3 regions of the Sphingobium wenxiniae genome follow, and region 3 is predicted to be linked to each of the others. Evidence: riboswitches for the same ligand, from Rfam matches in the RefSeq annotation. Region 3 holds a riboswitch; each other region holds the start of a gene.
The links. A riboswitch is a leader RNA that binds a small molecule or an ion and turns the genes downstream of it on or off. The one in region 3 is predicted to bind cobalamin.
Positions count from the first base shown of each region.

Region 1: another riboswitch for cobalamin. It lies ahead of ATN00_RS02400 (TonB-dependent receptor plug domain-containing protein); the one in region 3 lies ahead of cobW (cobalamin biosynthesis protein CobW).
Region 2: another riboswitch for cobalamin. It lies ahead of ATN00_RS13260 (adenosylcobinamide-GDP ribazoletransferase); the one in region 3 lies ahead of cobW (cobalamin biosynthesis protein CobW).

Region 1 is NZ_CP013264.1:457,420-463,192, reverse strand. Features, by position in the region: gene ATN00_RS02410 (CbtA family protein) at 1-557, opposite strand, end outside; gene ATN00_RS02405 (CbtB domain-containing protein) at 674-901, opposite strand; gene ATN00_RS22740 (histidine phosphatase family protein) at 1,157-1,666, shown strand; cobalamin riboswitch at 1,751-1,998, shown strand; gene ATN00_RS02400 (TonB-dependent receptor plug domain-containing protein) at 2,178-4,163, shown strand; gene cobW (cobalamin biosynthesis protein CobW) at 4,374-5,408, shown strand; gene cobN (cobaltochelatase subunit CobN) at 5,408-5,773, shown strand, end outside.
Region 2 is NZ_CP013264.1:2,685,215-2,690,987, forward strand. Features, by position in the region: gene cbiB (adenosylcobinamide-phosphate synthase CbiB) at 1-475, opposite strand, end outside; gene cobD (threonine-phosphate decarboxylase CobD) at 468-1,451, opposite strand; gene ATN00_RS13260 (adenosylcobinamide-GDP ribazoletransferase) at 1,448-2,176, opposite strand; cobalamin riboswitch at 2,399-2,585, opposite strand; gene ATN00_RS13265 (formylglycine-generating enzyme family protein) at 2,641-3,588, opposite strand; gene ATN00_RS13270 (arylsulfatase) at 3,585-5,228, opposite strand; gene ATN00_RS13275 (TauD/TfdA dioxygenase family protein) at 5,360-5,773, opposite strand, start outside.
Region 3 is NZ_CP013264.1:919,910-925,682, reverse strand. Features, by position in the region: gene cobN (cobaltochelatase subunit CobN) at 1-935, opposite strand, end outside; gene cobW (cobalamin biosynthesis protein CobW) at 945-1,997, opposite strand; cobalamin riboswitch at 2,181-2,406, opposite strand; gene ATN00_RS04685 (HoxN/HupN/NixA family nickel/cobalt transporter) at 2,947-3,987, opposite strand; gene ATN00_RS04680 (peptidase) at 3,984-5,609, opposite strand; gene ATN00_RS04675 (TonB-dependent receptor) at 5,555-5,773, opposite strand, start outside.

The sequences.
Region 1 (5,773 bases), 460 kb from region 3:
ACGATATAAATGACGACGGCGCCGATGCTGCCGTTGAAGCCTCCGAATTTTTCGGCAAGGCCACGCCCAAGGCTGAAGGCGATGGCGAGAGCTGCCAACGACAGTCCGATTGCTGCAAAAAAAGCTGCGGTACGAAAGCCGACCGTTTCATGCAGGCCCACCGCTGGCGGCGTCGGTGGATATTTGAGCGCGGGCACCAGGGCGACGGCAAAAAATGCCGCGATGGCGAGCAACAGGGACAGGGTGCGTGGCCCGATCATGCCGATACGGCCGTAGGCGGCAGCGAAGACGAGTGAGAAAATACCCCCTACTGCCGCGCCGTAAAGCGTTATCGCCGTCAGGAGGCCCAGGCCTTTCTGTGTCGCGCGGCTGACCAGCTCAGCTTCTTCCGGCACGCTCATGCTCGCCATGTCCGCATGCGCCATATGTTCGTGGGCAGTTTCGAACCCTATGGCCAGATCGATCGATGGCTCAGCGAAGGCGCGGGCGAACAGGGCGACAAGCACGGCTGCGATGATTCCCGCGATCATGCCGCGGATGAGAAGGCTTCTGCTCATGACGAATTCCGCCTCAAAGCGATGCCCAGGCGATCGGAATCGATCGCTGGTCAGGAAATCGCGGTAAAATAGGGAATAGATGCGGCCGATCTGATGCAGTCGGATCGCAAACCGCTCTAGTGGCAGGGAAAGCCCAAAAGATGCCGACCGTCATGCACGAATTCGTGCACATACATGCCCTTGAACAACGAAAAGGCGCCTTGTTCGGTGCTGACGAAATAGAGGAAGATCAGCGCCAGCAGCGTACCGAATATCGCCCAGGGCAGGATTTCGCGCAGTGGTATGGTGCTGCCGCCCTGCAGGGGGATGAAGATGTCTTCGGCAAATAGCGTCGTGGTGGCCATGATGATGCTCCTTTCGGGATTTTCGCGTCCCGCCGGTGTCCGTTCGCCCGAGGAAGGTCTGACTTTCACCCGCCCCCTCTCGACAGAGATGGGCAACGGACGATAACAGTGGCGCGACCGTGCCGGAATCTCACCGGCTTCTTCCTCGACCTTGCCCGCACGACATAGGATGGAACCGGGCGCAGCGTCAACGTCCCCCGGGAGGATCGACTGATCAAGCGCCTGAACCTGCTCTGCCACGCGGCGACGCCATCTATGCGCGAAGGCGGTTTTCCGGCGCCCGGCGAAGCCGTCGATGAAGGAGGATCGCGTGCGACCGCTGGATTGCGCCTGCCCCGCCCAACCCCCAGAACTATCGTCACGAGTCCGATGGCTGCGGCGCAACAGACGGCCGATCTTTTGGGAGTGGCCGCGCAGGTCGAGCCGGCACTGCGGGACATCGATCATGGCGACTGGGCAGGACGCAGCTTCGCGGACATTCACGCGCGTGATCCAGGCGCCTTCGCTCGCTGGCTTGCCGATCCGGCACCGGGCGTGCCGGGCGGCGAAACGATGGCAGTGCTTTTGTCGAGGGTCGGGGTATGGATGGATGGCATCGACGGAGATGTGCTCGCGATCACCCATCCCATGGTCATCAGGGTCGCGATCGGCGTTGCGCTCGACCTGCCGCAGCAGGCATTATTGCGAATAGATATCGCGCCGCTTTCCAGTGTCACCCTGTCGTTCAACCGTGGCTGGCGGCTTCAGGCGCTCCGTCCCCTTTGACTGTCCGTATCCGTGGCGCTTGCGATCCGCCTGCATCTGGCATATTGGCTGCGCGTCCTTGCGGAAGGCTCCGGCTGGAATCGGGGACAATGATCGCGCTGGTGGCCTTGTGAGAGGCCTTAAAAGGGAATGCGGTGCGGATGGATACATCCATCCAATGCCGCGGCTGTCCCTGCAACTGTAAGTGGCGAGTGCGATGTACATGTGCGGACGGGCTAACGACTCGAACCGCCAGCCACTGGGCCGGACGCTAAGTCATGCGAGGCCTGGGAAGGCCGTGCATCAAGCGATGACCCATGAGCCAGGAGACCTGCCGGCGTCTGGTCGCTCTTGCCCTGGCCCAGGGGATGGCCGTGGCACGGTGAACTCCGTCTGAGCGACGAACGCGCGGCAGGGGCCGCATCGGAGACGTGCGTCGGCCGCCCATTGGCGTCCGGTCGCCGCGCGTGCCGACCGTTCGTGAACGGCACGCCCCTGTCCAACGTCGATTGGACGCCGACGGGGGACTGTCTTGAATGATATCATCCTATCGCGGCTGGCTTTTGCCGCGGTTCTTTCTTTCACCGCGACACTGGCGCAGGCCGAAACCAGCGACGATGCGGGCGGCATCGTCGTTATTGGCAAGAGCCTGGAAGAGCTGCTGCCCCAGCAACTGTCCCGCTATGGCAGCGATATCGAGACTGTTACGGACAAGCAGGTGCGCGACGGCGGATATGTCGATGTTGCGCGCGCGCTGCAGACGGTGCCGGGTCTCTATATCATGCCGGGTTCCGGGCCGTTCAGCTATGTCGATATCTCACTCCAGGGGTCGCGCACGCAGGACGTGCTGTGGACGGCCGACGGCATCCGCCTGAACAACCGGCTTTATGGCAGCACCTCGCCCAACGACACGCTGCCCGCCAGCATGATCGAGCGCATCGAGGTGCTGAAGGGTGGCGAGAGCCTCTTCTACGGCACGCAGGCGGCGGCTGGCGTCATCAATGTCGTGACGCGCGGCTTCACCGATGCCTTCAACGGACAGGTGAATGGCAGCGTCGACAGTCGCTCCGGCGTCAATCTCGACGGCTATGCGCGGGGCAGCATCGGCGATCACAAGTTCGTGGTCTATGCCTCCCGCAACCAGGCGGAAGGGTATCGCCCCTACAGCGTCATGCAGCCCAGCGCGACCGACCGGAAGCGCGGCTATCGCCTGTGGTCGGTAGGCGGCAAATATCAGTTCGATTTCACGCCAGACCTGCGTCTCAACCTGCAATATCAGCACACGGAAGCGAAACTCGACAATCTGAGCGCCTCGCGCGTCAACACAAGCCGCAACGACCGCAATGAAGAGATTGCGAGCGCTCGCCTCGATTATACCGGAAGCGACACGATCCAGTTCTTCCTCAAGGGCTATTTTCACGACTGGAAAACGGCCTATGTCCAGATACTCAATCCCATTCCAGCCGGGCCGCCGATCGTGGTTTATCCGGCTGGCACCTTCTGGGGCTATCAGGACTATGGCGGCAGCGCGGTCGTAAAACTGCATCCGCATCGCGGCCTTGAATATCTGATCGGCTATGATTTCCAGAATTTCAACGGCCGCGACGACGTGTTGCTGATCGGCAAGACCAGCGAACAGGTGCATGCCGGCATCCTTCAGGTCCGTACCACCGATGAAATCAGTGACCGAGGCCGGATCGCGGCTGGAGCGCGCTATAATGAAAGCGGCGGTGCGAAGAAGACGATCTGGAACGTCAGCGGCCGTTTCGACATCAGCGACACCCTCTATGTCGAGGGCATTGGCGGCACATCCTTCATCCTGCCTGATGCATCGTCGCTCTATGGCATCGACCCGTGCTGTGAGATCGGCAATCCGAACCTGAGGCCGGAGCAGAGCCTGAACATCAATCTGACCGTAGGTGGAGTTTTTCCGCTGGCGGGTGGTGCGCTCTACTGGAAGACGACCTATTTCCAGCGCAGGATCACGAACCTCATCGACACATATTATGGTGATCCAGCCTTTCCCAATGGCACGTTCATCAATGTCGATACCCGCGTGAAGGTGCGCGGCGCCGAGTTCCAGATCGACGCGACGCTGGCGCAGACCTGGCATATCAATGCGAGCTATACCTATACCCGGGCTCGCGACGGAGATTCGACAACCCAGCGCGACAGAACGCCCCGGCAATATGCCAAGGGCGCTATTGCCTATGCGCCGGAAGACCTGCCCTTCGGCGCCAATGTCGCGGTGAACTGGGTCGGCGACGCCTATTCCTCGCCCTTTGGCTTCCCGCGCCAGAACTATGGCAATTACGCGACCCTCGACATCGGCGCGCATCTTTATGTCGACGGCGCGGCGCGGCGGCATCGCTTCGGCGTGAATGTGGAAAACGCCACCGGCAAAGAATATGCGACGCGCGGTTTGGGATCGGCTCCCGCCGATGCGGGCGGGCGCTTTCTTTATTTCCTGCGCGGCGTGCCCCGGACGCTCCGGGTCAGTTACGGCCTGAGTTTCTAACGCTGCAATGCTCCGCTCGTTTCTCTTCCTCCATCGCTGGTCCCGCTTATTGCGGGGCAGCGGCGTCCCGCCACTTCCCGCTGCGGTAACCTTTGTCACAGGGATGGCGTTCGCAAGGCCGGGCGCAATTCCCGGGCCGAGCGCGGCAGGAGGAGACGCGAGCGGCAAATCCACCGTCACCCATGCCCCCATCCAACAAGGAGCGAATGCTTGAGCAAGATACCCACCACGGTCATCACCGGTTTTCTGGGCGCGGGCAAGACCACGCTCATCCACCATCTCCTCCAGAATGCGAAGGGCCGCAGGCTGGCGCTGATCGTCAATGAGTTTGGCGATGTCGGGGTCGATGGCGAATTGCTGCGCGGCTGCAATGAGGAAGCCTGCCCGGAGGATGACATTGTAGAGCTGGCCAATGGCTGCATCTGCTGCACCGTCGCCGACGATTTTCTTCCGACCATGCAAAAGCTGCTCGACCGGCCCAGCCCGCCCGAACATATCATCATCGAAACATCGGGTCTCGCATTGCCCAAGCCGCTGGTGAAGGCTTTCCAATGGCCCGACATCCGAACTCGCGCGACCGTGGACGGCGTGGTGGCGCTCATCGACGCCGATGCCGTCGCCGCCGGCCGGTTCGCGACCGACGAAACGGCACTGGCCCTCGCCCGCGCTGCCGATCCGTCACTCGATCATGACAGCCCGCTGGAGGAACTGTACGAGGATCAACTCGCCTGCGCCGATCTCGTCATTCTCAACAAGTCCGACCTGGTCGATGACGATACGCTGAGCCGGATCGAGAGCGATATATCGTGCGACACCCGCGACGGCGTGAAGATCGTGCGGGCCGATCATGGCGCGGTCGATGCCAGCATATTGCTCGGACTGTTCGCTGGCGCCGAGAATGATCTGGAGGCCCGTCCATCGCATCACGATGCCGAGCCGGACCACGATCATGACGATTTCGATAGCTTCGTCGTCAGGGGCGGCGAGGTCGCCAGCATCGATCCGCTTCTCGCGGCCATGACGCCCCTGATCGCAGCTCACGACATCCTGCGCGTCAAGGGCATTATCGCGATTGAAGGCCGTCCGGCACGGATGGTGATCCAGGCGGTAGGCCCGCGTATTCAGCACCATTTCGACCGCGCGTGGAAGCCGGAAGAGGCGCGCATTTCACAGTTGGTCGTGATCGGCCAGAAGGGCCTCGACCAAGCCGCCATCGAAAACGCTCTGGCGGCGGTGCTCCTCTGATGCACCTGCTGGCCGCCACGCCGGGAACCGTCTCCAATGGCGATGAGGCGATCGACCTTGGGCAATCGCCCGGCGAGATCATAGTCCTGACGGTGGCGGACAGCGAACTGGCCTGCTTCGCCAAGGCGGCGTCCATGCTCGGTGACGAGGCGCCGTCGATCCGGCTCGCCAACCTGTTGCAGCTCAAGCATCCCTATTCGGTCGATCTCTATGTCGAAAAGGTGATCGCCCACGCCCGCTTCCTGTGCGTCGTCCTGTTGGGAGGCAAGGCTTACTGGCCCTATGGCGTCGACGAGATCGCACGGGTCGCGCGTGAGAAAGGGATCGCCTTTGCCGCCATCGCCGATGGGCGCGAACCCGATCCG
Region 2 (5,773 bases), 1.8 Mb from region 3:
CGTCGCAGAAACTTTCCGACAGGCTTTCTATCGCGGCGCGGGCGATGGCCGGTTCATCCAGCGCCTGCGTGTCCCTTCCCACGATCATCGAAACCGCGCGCCGCGCCTTTTCGGCATCGCCTTTTTCAAGATAGCGGGCGACCGGGTGAACATGTTCGAACAGGCTTCGTTGCGCCAGAGCGGGCCATGCCAGAAGTGCAATGGCGAGCCAGCCGTAAGAACCAAGCCAGTGAGATGCGAGATACTCCAGCAGCAGACCGCCGCCGATCACAATGACCAGCAATATGGCCAAAGTCCCGATGCCAGCTAGGCGGCGTGCTCCATTGCTCCATTGGGGGCGGTTCCATCGGCGTTCGCACGCGCTTATGATCCGGGCGAAGATGCCGATGGGATGACCGATCCGGACATAAAGGGCGCGTGGCCAACCGAGCGCCGCATCAAGGGCAAGGGCGGCGATGGCGACCGGATCAGTCAAGGAGAAGCGCCCTTTGCAGGCGGCTCAGCGCCTCGTTCGATTCCGGCAGCCCGATCCTGAGCCAGCGCGGATTATGATCGAAGGGCCGCGTCAGGATCGCCCGCTGTGCAAGGCGCTCAAATAATGCCATCGCATCGTCCGTCGCGATCAGCGTGAAAAGAGGACATGCGCCCATCGGCCGATAGCCGCAGCCGATCAATATTTCGTCCAGCCGCAGCCTTTCGCGGCGCAGGCGATTCCGCGTTGCGGCAATCCACTCATGATCGGCATAAGCGGCCGCGCCAATGGCGATGGCTGCCGCGGAAATGGGCCACGCACCAAGCTTTCGTCGCATCTGATCGACGATGGCTTCGGGCCCTAGCAGGAACCCCAGCCGTAGGCCTGCCAGCCCAAAGAATTTGCCGAAGGATCGAAAGATCAGCAATCGACGATGGTCGGCAATGTCGGGGGCCAGACTGTGCGTCGGATCGCTGTCGGCGAAGGCTTCGTCGACGATCAGCCATCCCTCTTCTGCGCGATTGTCTGCAAGGGCGAGCAGCGCATCGCGCGTCCAGTGGCGCCCATCAGGATTGTTGGGATTGGCAAGGATGAGGACGCCGCTTTCGGGATTGGACGGTGAGGCCGACGAAACGGCGGACGATACTGGAAACATCTCTTCATGCGTGCGGTAGGTGGGGGCGAGATATTGCGCTTCCGGGCCGAGCAGGCTGCTCACGATACGCAGGCCCGTTTCGGTTCCGGGAAGCGCGCAAAGATGCCTGGGGTCCACGCCGAAATAGAGTGCGGCGGTTCTTTCCATCTCCCGCAGGTTGGCTTCGCAAGGAAGGCGGCGCCAATCGATCTCCATATCGTCCGGAACTGGCCATGCATGGGGATTGATGCCGGTCGACAGATCGATCCATGGCTGGCGACCTTCGCCGAACCGCGCTCGCGCCGCGGCCAGGCCGCCGCCATGCCATGTCCATCGATTCTTCATGACAGTTTCGATCCCACGATCAGGGTCATCAGAAGCGCGGTTTCAATCAATTCGATGCCGGCGCCATGGCCATCGCCGGAAATACCTCCGATCTGGCGCTTGATCCAGCAACCCCAGAGCGGGATGAAGACGGCGCCGGCGAGCAGGACGGGGAAGCGAAGGGATGCCAACAGCGCCACGCTTGACCATGCGAATATATCGAACGGGCGAATGGCTCCGCGAAATCGGGATGCCAGGCCCTCGTGAAGGGGAGGCAACCAAGTCGTCCAGATCAGGGGCCCGATGCGGGCGATGAAGGGAATGCAGATAAGTGTCATCAAGTTAATGACGCTAGCTTGCTGCAAAAGAGCGTGGATCAGCACCAGTTTGCTCAGCAGCAAAAGGCCTATGGCGATGACGCCGAAACTGCCGATATGAGGATCGCCCAGGACCGCCAGCATCCTGTCGCGATCTCCATGCGCCGCGCCACGCGCATCGACGATGTCGGCCAGTCCATCCAGATGGAGCCCGCCCGTCACCATGGTCCACAGAAGCAATCCGGAAAGCGCCCCGATCCATGGATCGATCAGGCTGCCTGCCCAAGCGCCCAGCGCGAGGATCGAACCCAATAGCAGGCCAACTGCGGGGAACCACCGCATGGCCGATGCGAATTCATTCGGCGTGACAGCGATGTGGGGTGCGGGCAGCCTCGTCAGGAATTGCACCGCGATGATGAGGCTTTTCAAGACTGCAATCCTGCAAGTCGGGGGAGGCAGCGGCCCTGTTTCCCCATATGTTGTGACGGGATGATGATCGGGCTTCTGGATTTCATCGTGAACCTTCCGCAGCAGAAGACGTCCCTGCGGCGGACAGGGCGGGCTTTTCGGCCACGACATGTCCGCCACCTGGCGGTCTGGACTGTCGCTACGCGGGGGTGATCCCGTTCGCCCGGCACACCCTGTCCGCACGAAGAACGACAGCGGCGGGCCGGTCTCCTGGCTTGCGGGTCAGGGCCGGATGCGCCGCCTTCTCAGAATCCTGTGATCCCAATGGCTAGTGGCGCGCGGCTATCCGCTCACAGTTGCAGGGGCAGCTGAGGTTCCTCACCTCATTCCCGTATATCCCTTTTGGGGAACCTGTCGCGCGGCGCGAAATAGGAAAGTTAGGCTCCCGCGTCAATCGAGGCTCTCGCTCGAGAACCGACCCCTTGTTATCCAGCCGGGGCGGCGCGCTTGAGATCGACCGTGCGGAAGCCCAGATGCGACGCGGCGGAAAGCTCGTCCTGCGCGTGGCGGGCAGCGGGGCGGTAGCGGGCGCAATAATTGGGCGCACACAGAAAGGAACCGCCCTTTATGACCCGAACGCGGGCGTCGGGCTGGTCGGAGTCGAAGCTGGGATTTCCCGGCGCGCCTTCACCAATCAGCACGGGTTGATGGCTCGGCAGATACCAGCTTTGCGTCCATTCCCATGCATTGCCGATCATATCCCGCAGGCCGAAACCGTTGGCCCGGTAGCATCCGACCGGCGCGAGGCCGCGATGCCCGTCGAGGCCGGTGTTGGAGGCCGGAAATTCGCCCTGCCAGCTATTGGCGGCTTCGGGGCCGGGCTGTTCCCATCCGCTTGACTGTCCGCCATTGGCCGCGCGTTCGAACTGCTCTTCGGTGGGAAGCGAGCGTCCCGCCCAGCGGGCATAGGCGATTGCATCGGCATAGGCGACCTGCACCACCGGATAGTCGTTCCGTCCGGCAAGGTCACTTCCCGGTCCTTCGGGATGCCTCCAGTCGGCGCCTTTGACAATCCGCCACCATTGCTGGGGCGCGACCGGCCGTTCGCCCGGGCCGGGCGGTTGGAAGACAATAGAATCCCCCAACCCCTCGGCGACGGTTCGATAGCCCGTTTCCAGAACGAAGCGGGCGAATTGGGCGTTGGTGACTTCGTGCCGGTCGATCCAGAAACCGGGCACGTTCGCTTCATAGGCGGGGCGTTCCTCTGGGTAGCCCCGGTCATCCCCGATCTGCGCCTTGCCCGCTGGCACCCACGCCATGTCGTCGCTCTGGGTAGCGCACTGCGTGCCATAGGCTGGCTGGTCGATGGCCGCTGTCGAAAGGGGCAGCAGCGCCAATAAGGCGGCCGGGCCAAGTCTATGCGCGATACTCATGGTTGATAGATCCGTTGATCGGGCAGGATAACGCCGACATCCTTCGCATAGGCATCCCAGGCCGCGATCAGTTGCCGTTTGCGGTCGGGATGTTCCAGCGACAGGTCATGCGTTTCACCGGGATCTTCGGCCAGATTGAACAGCCGCCACTCTCCATCGCCGATGTCGGTGATTTTCCAGTCGCCCTGCCGCAGCGCGCGCGAGCCGAACAGTTCGGTCCCGATGCTGTCGCCCGGCGCATAGACCCGGTCGGCCGTTTCGCTCAGATAGGGCACCCAGCTCTTGCCGCGTATCGGCTCCACCTGCCGTCCGGCGAAGCTGCCCTGTGGATCGGGAACATGGGCAAGGTTCAGAAAGGTGGGCACCACATCCGCGACAGAGAGGAAAGCGTTGGCGATGCCCTGGCGCTTGAACCCCTTGTAGTTGATGAACGAAACCGTGCGCGTGCCGCCTTCCGCGGCATAGGCTTTCACCAGCCAGGAGGGCGCTGTTCCCGCCTGCGCCCAGCCGGGACCGTAGCCGACATAGCTGGTCGCCGCGCCGCGATTGTCGAAGCTGTTATCGGCTCCGGCCGCCAGCTTGCCGATCCCCGCCATTTCCGTCGCGGTCAGGTCCATCCCTTCCGCGCCATTGTCCGCCAGGAACAGGATGACGGTATTGTCATACTGGCCGGTGCGTTTCAGCTCCGCGATGACCCGTCCGACATTCTGGTCCAGCCGGTCGACCATCGCCGCATAGATTTCCATATCGCGCGATGCCACGCGCTTCTGCTCGGCCGTCAGGGAATCCCATCCGCCTTTACGCAGCACAGGCTCATGCGCGGCCACTGCCGGATCTAGCAGACCCAACTCTGCTTGCCGCTTCAACCGTTGCGCGCGCAGCACTTCGAAGCCTGCATCATAACGGCCGCGATATTTGGCGATGTCTTCCTTGGGCGCCTGCAATGGCCAGTGCGGTGCGGTGAACGCAAGATAGGCGAAGAACGGCTTTTTCCCTTCCGTGCCCTTACCGCTGGTCTTCAGTTCCTCAATGAGCTTGGTCGCGAAATAGTCGGATGAATAGAAGCCGTCGGGCAGAGCGCTCAGCACCTTGCCGTCCTGGGTATAGGTATATCCCTTGGCGGGATCGGTTGATATTCCCCGGCCGAAATGATTATGGCCGCCCTGCAACAGTGCGAAGCTGTGCTGGAAACCGCGGGCGTGCGGGTCTTGTCCCGGCGTCACGCCCAGATGCCACTTGCCTGACAACAAGGTGCGGTAGCCGTTCGCCGACAGAAGCTCGGCGAGGGAGGCCACCTGCGGCCGCAAATAGCCCTCATGGCCCGGCTGGCCCTTCTGGTTGGGTGCCAGCAACTCGGCCATCGATCCGAGACCGGCGCGATGGTTGTCGGTGCCCGACAGCAGCATGGAACGCGTCGGCGAACAGGTCGGCGCGGTATGGAAACCGGTCAGCCGCAGCCCGGACGTCGCGATCGCATCCAGGTTCGGCGTCGCTATCTCACCCCCGAATGCTCCGATGTCGGAATAGCCGAGGTCATCGGCGACTATGACGAGGAAATTGGGCCGGCTGGAATTTTCCGCGGCGGCGGGTTGCGTCGCGACGATGGCGGCCAGCGCGGCGAGCAAGAGGCGAACGGACATGCGCTCTCCATTACAAAGGGTGGACCATTACAACGGGTGGACCATTGGAAAAAAGGCGGGCCGCGCCAGATGATGGGAGCGCGGCCCAGTGTATGGCCGGAGGGAGATACTATCCGGCGATGAGGAGGATCTTATTCGGCCGGCACCAGTTCGGGCTGCTGCTCCTTTTTCGTGGTGCGGCTGCGGTTGCCGTCGATCGCCACCGGCACGTCGCCGTTCACGGTAGCGCGGCGCAGGTGCCGGCGCTGGACGCCGAAGTCGGCGATGGCGCGGTGCTGGGTGGCGCGATTGTCCCAGATGGCGACGTCGCCCGCGCGCCAGCGCCAGCGTACCGTGTTCTCCGGCTTGGTGATGTGGTCTTGAAGGATGGAGAATAGCCGCTGCGAATCCGCGCTGTTGAGGCCGGCGAACTGCTTGACGAAATGGCCGAGCAGCAAGGTGCGCTCGCCCGATACCGGATGGACGCGAACAACCGGGTGTTGGGTTTCATAAACGGTCGAAGCGAAAACCTTGCTATATTCCTCCTGCCGCTGCTGGTCCTTGGC
Region 3 (5,773 bases):
TCGGCGGGCGACAGCCCACGCGCTGCGCCTGCCCAGGCGGCGCGGCCCGATGTGGCGAGCGCCAGTTGGAACACGGGCACGCCCGCGCCGTCGAGCGGCGTGTCGATCCCATCGCCGCGGGCAGAGAAGGCGGTGGCGTTGATGATGGCGACCGGAGCAAGGGCACGGACCCAATGATCGACCTGGCCGCGCACCAGAGGCGCCTTCAGCGACGGGACGAAAATCGACAATGTGTCGAACCCCCGCTGCTCGAACGCGGCGTGAAGGGCGGCGAAGGGGTCCAGATCGTGGGCCGCCAGGTAGGAGCGATAGAATACCAGCAATACGAGGGGCCGGCCCGAATCGCGCGCGAAGGCTTCCGGGCAGACGACGCCATGTTCGGGATGCCAGCCGCCCGCTTCCGGCAATGCTTCGCTGGCCGACGCGGGCAAATCGACCAGCCGCGCGGCCCGCGCCAGTTCGACCAGCGCCGCCCGTGCCGCTCGCTCGCCGCCGGTATCGCACAGCCGCGCAAGCTCTCGCAGGACAGGCACGGGCAAGGTCGATACCGCATCCAGGCGTTCGTCGGGCCGACCGTCTCCAGGCAGGACGGCCAGCGCGATCCGATGCTCGCGGGCCAACGCCTCGACCTGCTGCAGTCCGTAGCTCCAATAAGGCATGCCGCCGATCAGCCGGATCAGGATCGCCTTGGCGCCGGACAGCGTGCGCTCGACATAAGTATCGACCGACAAGGGATGCATGAGCGCCGACAGATTGGCGAGCCTGAGCGAGGGTACATCTTCATTGACTGCGCGCGCGCCGTGCCATGCGGCCGCGAATGCTCCCAGGTCGCTGTCCGAAAAGGACAGCACCACCAGATCCGCAGGCTGCTGCCCCAGATCCTGCGGGACGGCAGTTTCCTCCATCCCATGGGTTTCGCGGAAGATGACGTGCATCGGCGGCGTTCAGCCTTCCAGCACCGCGCGCAGGACGCCATGATCAATAGCGTCATGCTCGGCGATGGCGACCAGCGTGGTGCGACGCGGCTCGTCCGGCCGCCACGGGCGATCGTAGTGATGACGCACCCGCGCACCCACGGCCTGCACCAGCAGGCGCATCGGCTTGCCGGTCACGGCGGCATAGCCCTTCACCCGCAGGATCCGGTGATCGCGCGCCAGCGTTTCGATCCGGTCCACGAGGTCGGCCGGATCGGCGATCTCACTGAGCGCGATCACCGTGCTGTTGAAATCCTCGTGCTCATGCTCGTCTTCGCCGTCGTGGTGCGAGGGGCGCGCGGCGATATCGTCCTCGGCGGCGGCTCCGAGGCCCAGGATCACACGCGGATCGACCACGCCTTCGGTGAGTTCGATCACCGGCACCGGACGCGGCGCTTCTCGTAGGATTACGGCGCGCGCGGCAGCCACGCCTTCGGGTCCGGCCAGATCGACCTTGGTGAGCAAAACCATGTCGGCGCAGGCCAGTTGATCCTCGAACACCTCCGACAGCGGTGTCTCATGATCGACGCTCGGATCGGCGGCGCGCTGCGCATCCAGCGCGGCTACGTCGGGTGCAAACCGACCGGCAGCGACAGCCTCGGCATCGGCCAGGGCCAGCACGCCATCGACGGTGATCCGGCTGCGGATCGCCGGCCAGTCGAACGCCTTGAGCAGCGGCTTGGGGAGCGCCAGGCCCGATGTCTCGATCAGGATGTGATCCGGGCGCGGATCGAGCGCGAGCAGCTTTTCGACAGTGGGAATGAAATCGTCCGCCACGGTGCAGCAGATGCAGCCATTGGCCAGTTCGATGATGTTTTCAGCCGGGCAATCGGGAATGGCGCAGGCTTGGAGAATGTCGCCATCCACGCCCAGCGTGCCGAATTCGTTGACCACCACCGCCAACCTGCGGCGGCCCGCATTGCGGATCAAGTGGCTGATGAGCGTGGTTTTCCCCGCGCCCAGAAAGCCGGTAACGATGGTGACCGGCACCTTGGAAACATCGGACTTGGACAGGTCGGACACAGTCAACTTCCCCGCGCGCCGGAGCGAGAAAAGCGGGGGCTTGCCGGACATATCCGGTCGGAGCGCGACGACGGGCGGGCGCGACAAGGCGCCCGTGACCACGCAACCCGTGCAGCCCCAGCCGCACAGCTTCGTCGCTCAGACGGAGAGTTACCGTGCCGTGACCATCCCCTGGATCAGGCAAGAGCGACCGGTGCGCCGGCAGGTCTCCTGGCTCGCGGGTCACAGCTTGATGCACGCCTTCCCAGACTGCGTGCATACGCTGTCCAGTGGCCGCTCCTGCATTCAGGAGCATGTGCATCGCGCTATCCGCTTACAGTTGCAGGGACAGCCGCGGATTTGGAAGCAAGCTTCCTCACCGCATTCCCGATTAAGTCCCTTTCGGGACACCGGCGCGATCATCGAAGGGCGGAATCAACCGACCCTTCGCCGCCCGCCCTAACCGAAAATGGGAGCCAAGCCAATTGATGTCGTTGCTGTATCTTCTTCGCGCCACCGACGTATCTCTGCCGGGTGGGCTGCCAGATGCTCGATCGCATCGCATGGATAAGTCCAGAGCGAGATCTCGGTTGTGCCTTTTCTGATCCTGGAGACCCCCGATCGCGGCAAGCGTCCGTCTTTGGCCCACCGTATCCGCTCGCGGGATGTGATGCCGAGAATATTCTCCACTTGCCGTTGGCTGATGGGCTTGTGCGCTATCCGGAAAAGGCGTTCGCGTATGTCGTCGGCGAGAGCTTCAGCAACCTTTCGTGAAGCCGGATCAAAAACGCAGCTCAGGCTCGACTTTAAGAAAGCTCCGGCAGAGCGCTTCATCAACATCCGGATCGCTGCATCGCGTTCACCGTAGTGTACGCGAAGTCCCAGCGGCATGTGGACATCGAGATCGATTGAGACAGTGCAAGCCTGCTTGTCATACCGAAGCATGATGCATCGATTCACACGGGCACGGTCAGGCAACGACCGCAACCTCGATCTCGTCGAAGCGCTTCCAGCGATAGATCGCGAAGCTTGCAAGCCAGCAGAGCACGAACAGGCCGATGATGGCGAAGCCGAGGCTGTTGAAGTTCTCTCCCAATTTCGCGGCAAGGTTCCATGGCCACCCCGTCAATCCGAGTTTGTCGCCGATCAGGGCGAGCGTCTCGATTCCGCCGATAACGATTGCCACGATGGCCGAGATCAGGGTGATGGTGATGTTGTAGTAGAGCTTGCGGATCGGTTTCACGAAGGCCCACTCATAAGCGCCCAGCATCACCACGCCGTCAGCGGTATCGATCAGCGCCATACCGACCGCGAACAGCGCAGGCAGGACCAAGATCGTGCCGATCGACAGGCCGTTGGCGGCCTGGCTGGCCGACATGCCCAGAATGGCGACTTCGGTGGCGGTATCGAATCCGAGCCCGAACAGAAATCCCAGCGGGGCCATGTGCCAGCTTTTGTTGACCAGGCGGAACATCGGCCTGAACAGCCTTGCAAGCAATCCGCGCGACCCCATCAGCAGATCGAGATCGTCTTCGACATAGTCGCCGCCAGTGCGGACATGGGCGAAGGTACGCCAAACGGAGCGCAGGATTAGAAGGTTCATGCCTGCAATCGTGAACAGGAATAGCGCGGAAACTGCGGTCGCCACTACCCCGCCAATCTCCTTGAACGCGGCAAACTCAGCCAGCGCGCTGGTCGTCAGCGCTATGGCGATTGACGCTATGGCAATGATCCCCGAATGCCCGATCGCAAACCAGAAGCCGACCGCAACCGGGCGCTGGCCATCCTGCATCAGCTTGCGGGTCACATTGTCGATGGCGGCAATATGATCGGCATCGACCGCGTGACGCAGACCCAGCCCCCAGGCCAGCAAGGCGGTGCCCAACATCAGGGGCTGCGCGTGAAAAAGACTATAGGCCCAGACCCAGACCGCAATGTTCGCGGCGATCAATCCCGTGAACAGGGCGCCGATCCGTCGGCGCAAGGATAGCGATGCGGCGGATGAGATCATGACGGGCTCCGTGATCGAAGGAAGAACGAGCGGCGGGACAGCCGCCGGATACGGCGCCGAATACGCCACAGGTCGCGGGCCAGCTTGCGCATGCCCATCCAGGCTCCGGTCCCGCAGACCAGTGTGACGGCTGCGAGCAAGGGCAGGATGATGATGTACCGCAAGCGGCTCTGGCGCAGGCCGGGCAGATCGAAGCTGTGCGGCGCGTTCCACAGCCAGCGTTCGGCACGGCCCGTGCCGTCGACCGCACGCAGCAAGGCGCCGGACGCCGCGTCGATATAGAGGCGTGTGGCTTGCGGATCGGCCAGCACGGCGCGCCACACTGGCAAGCGCACCGGCTCCTTGTGGGCGTAATAATAGCTGTCACCCTCGGACAGCAGGTCAAGCGACACGACGCGGGGGCCGCTGCGCAAGGCTGCCGCGACATCGGCCCGCGTCAGGACCGCGGGTCTGCCCGAACTGTTCAGCCGCACCATGCGGCCGTCGGCCGCAATGGCGACAAGCGCCATTTTCCCGCCGAGCGGCGCGCTTTCCACACGGACTGTATCGATGGGGAACTGGTTCATATTGGCCAGCGCGGCCCGCATGTCGGTCCAGCACATCGGTCCCGCAAGGCGCTGACGCTCGACAGGTCCGGCGTCGCTGTCGAACAGGCCCCAGGGGCTCATCGAGAACAGGCCGCTGCCGACCCAGGTGAGGGCGAACACCCCAAAGACCAGCCCCGCCATATGATGCCACCACCACAGGCCTCGATAGGGCGAGCCGATGGTTCCATCCTTGCCCCGCCTTAGCCGGCTGATGCCGACCCAGATGCCGGTGAGGGTGAGGAAGCAACCGATCAGCGACGTCCAGATGACCACCTGGCTCCATGCGGCGGGGTTCTGGCGAAGCACCGTCGGGTAAAGCCAGTGCGGCACGGCGCCCAGCCAGCCCCAGAACCGCTCAAATCGGGTCGTTCGCTGGACGACTTCTCCGGTCTGGCCGGCGATATAGGCCGCCGAGCCCGCGGCGTCGGCATAGTCGATACGATAGAGCGGGCGGTTGGCGGCAAAGGCCTGGACGGTCCATTGATCGACGGAAATCGGCGTGATCGCTGCCACGGGTCCGTCGATCCCGACATTGCGCCCGAATTGCGCCCCGACCTTGCCGAGGTCTTCGCGGGACAGCGGCGCCAGCAGCGCGCCGGACCCCAGATCATAGCTCTGCGGTGTGGCGCGCATCTGCCAGATCGCGCGTCCATCATTCTTTTCAGGCACGACTCGCAGCACGGGCTTGCCTGCGGCCATCTCGAGGCGGGCGGAGGCCAGACCGGTGTCAGGTGGCAGGGCGATCCGTGCCAGGCTGCCGCCGGCCGGCAAGTGCAGGGGAGACAAGCCCCGCACCTGCTCGGCCGGCAGCAGCCGGGGGTAGTCGACATAGAGCATCACGAACCCGGTGAGGCACCACAGCGTCATCAGCGTACCGACGATGACGCCCGTCCAGCGGTGCAGGACGAGCAGCGCCCAGAGCAGCCTGCCTCGGCTGCGTGGGCGTGGCGCCGCCACGGGTTTCGTGACGCCGTGCATCGTCAGTACCGGGCGCTGATCGAAAAATCGATCGAGCGTGGCCGGCCGAGCAGCCATTGCTCGTCATTGTAGGTGGTGGTCGCGTAATCCTTGTCGAACAGGTTGTAGACCCGCAGGTTGGCCGCGACATTCTTCGTCACGGCGAACGAAACGCCGCCATCCACTACGGCGTAGCCGGGCACGCGGAACTGGTTGGCGTTGTCGGAATAGGTTTTCCCGAC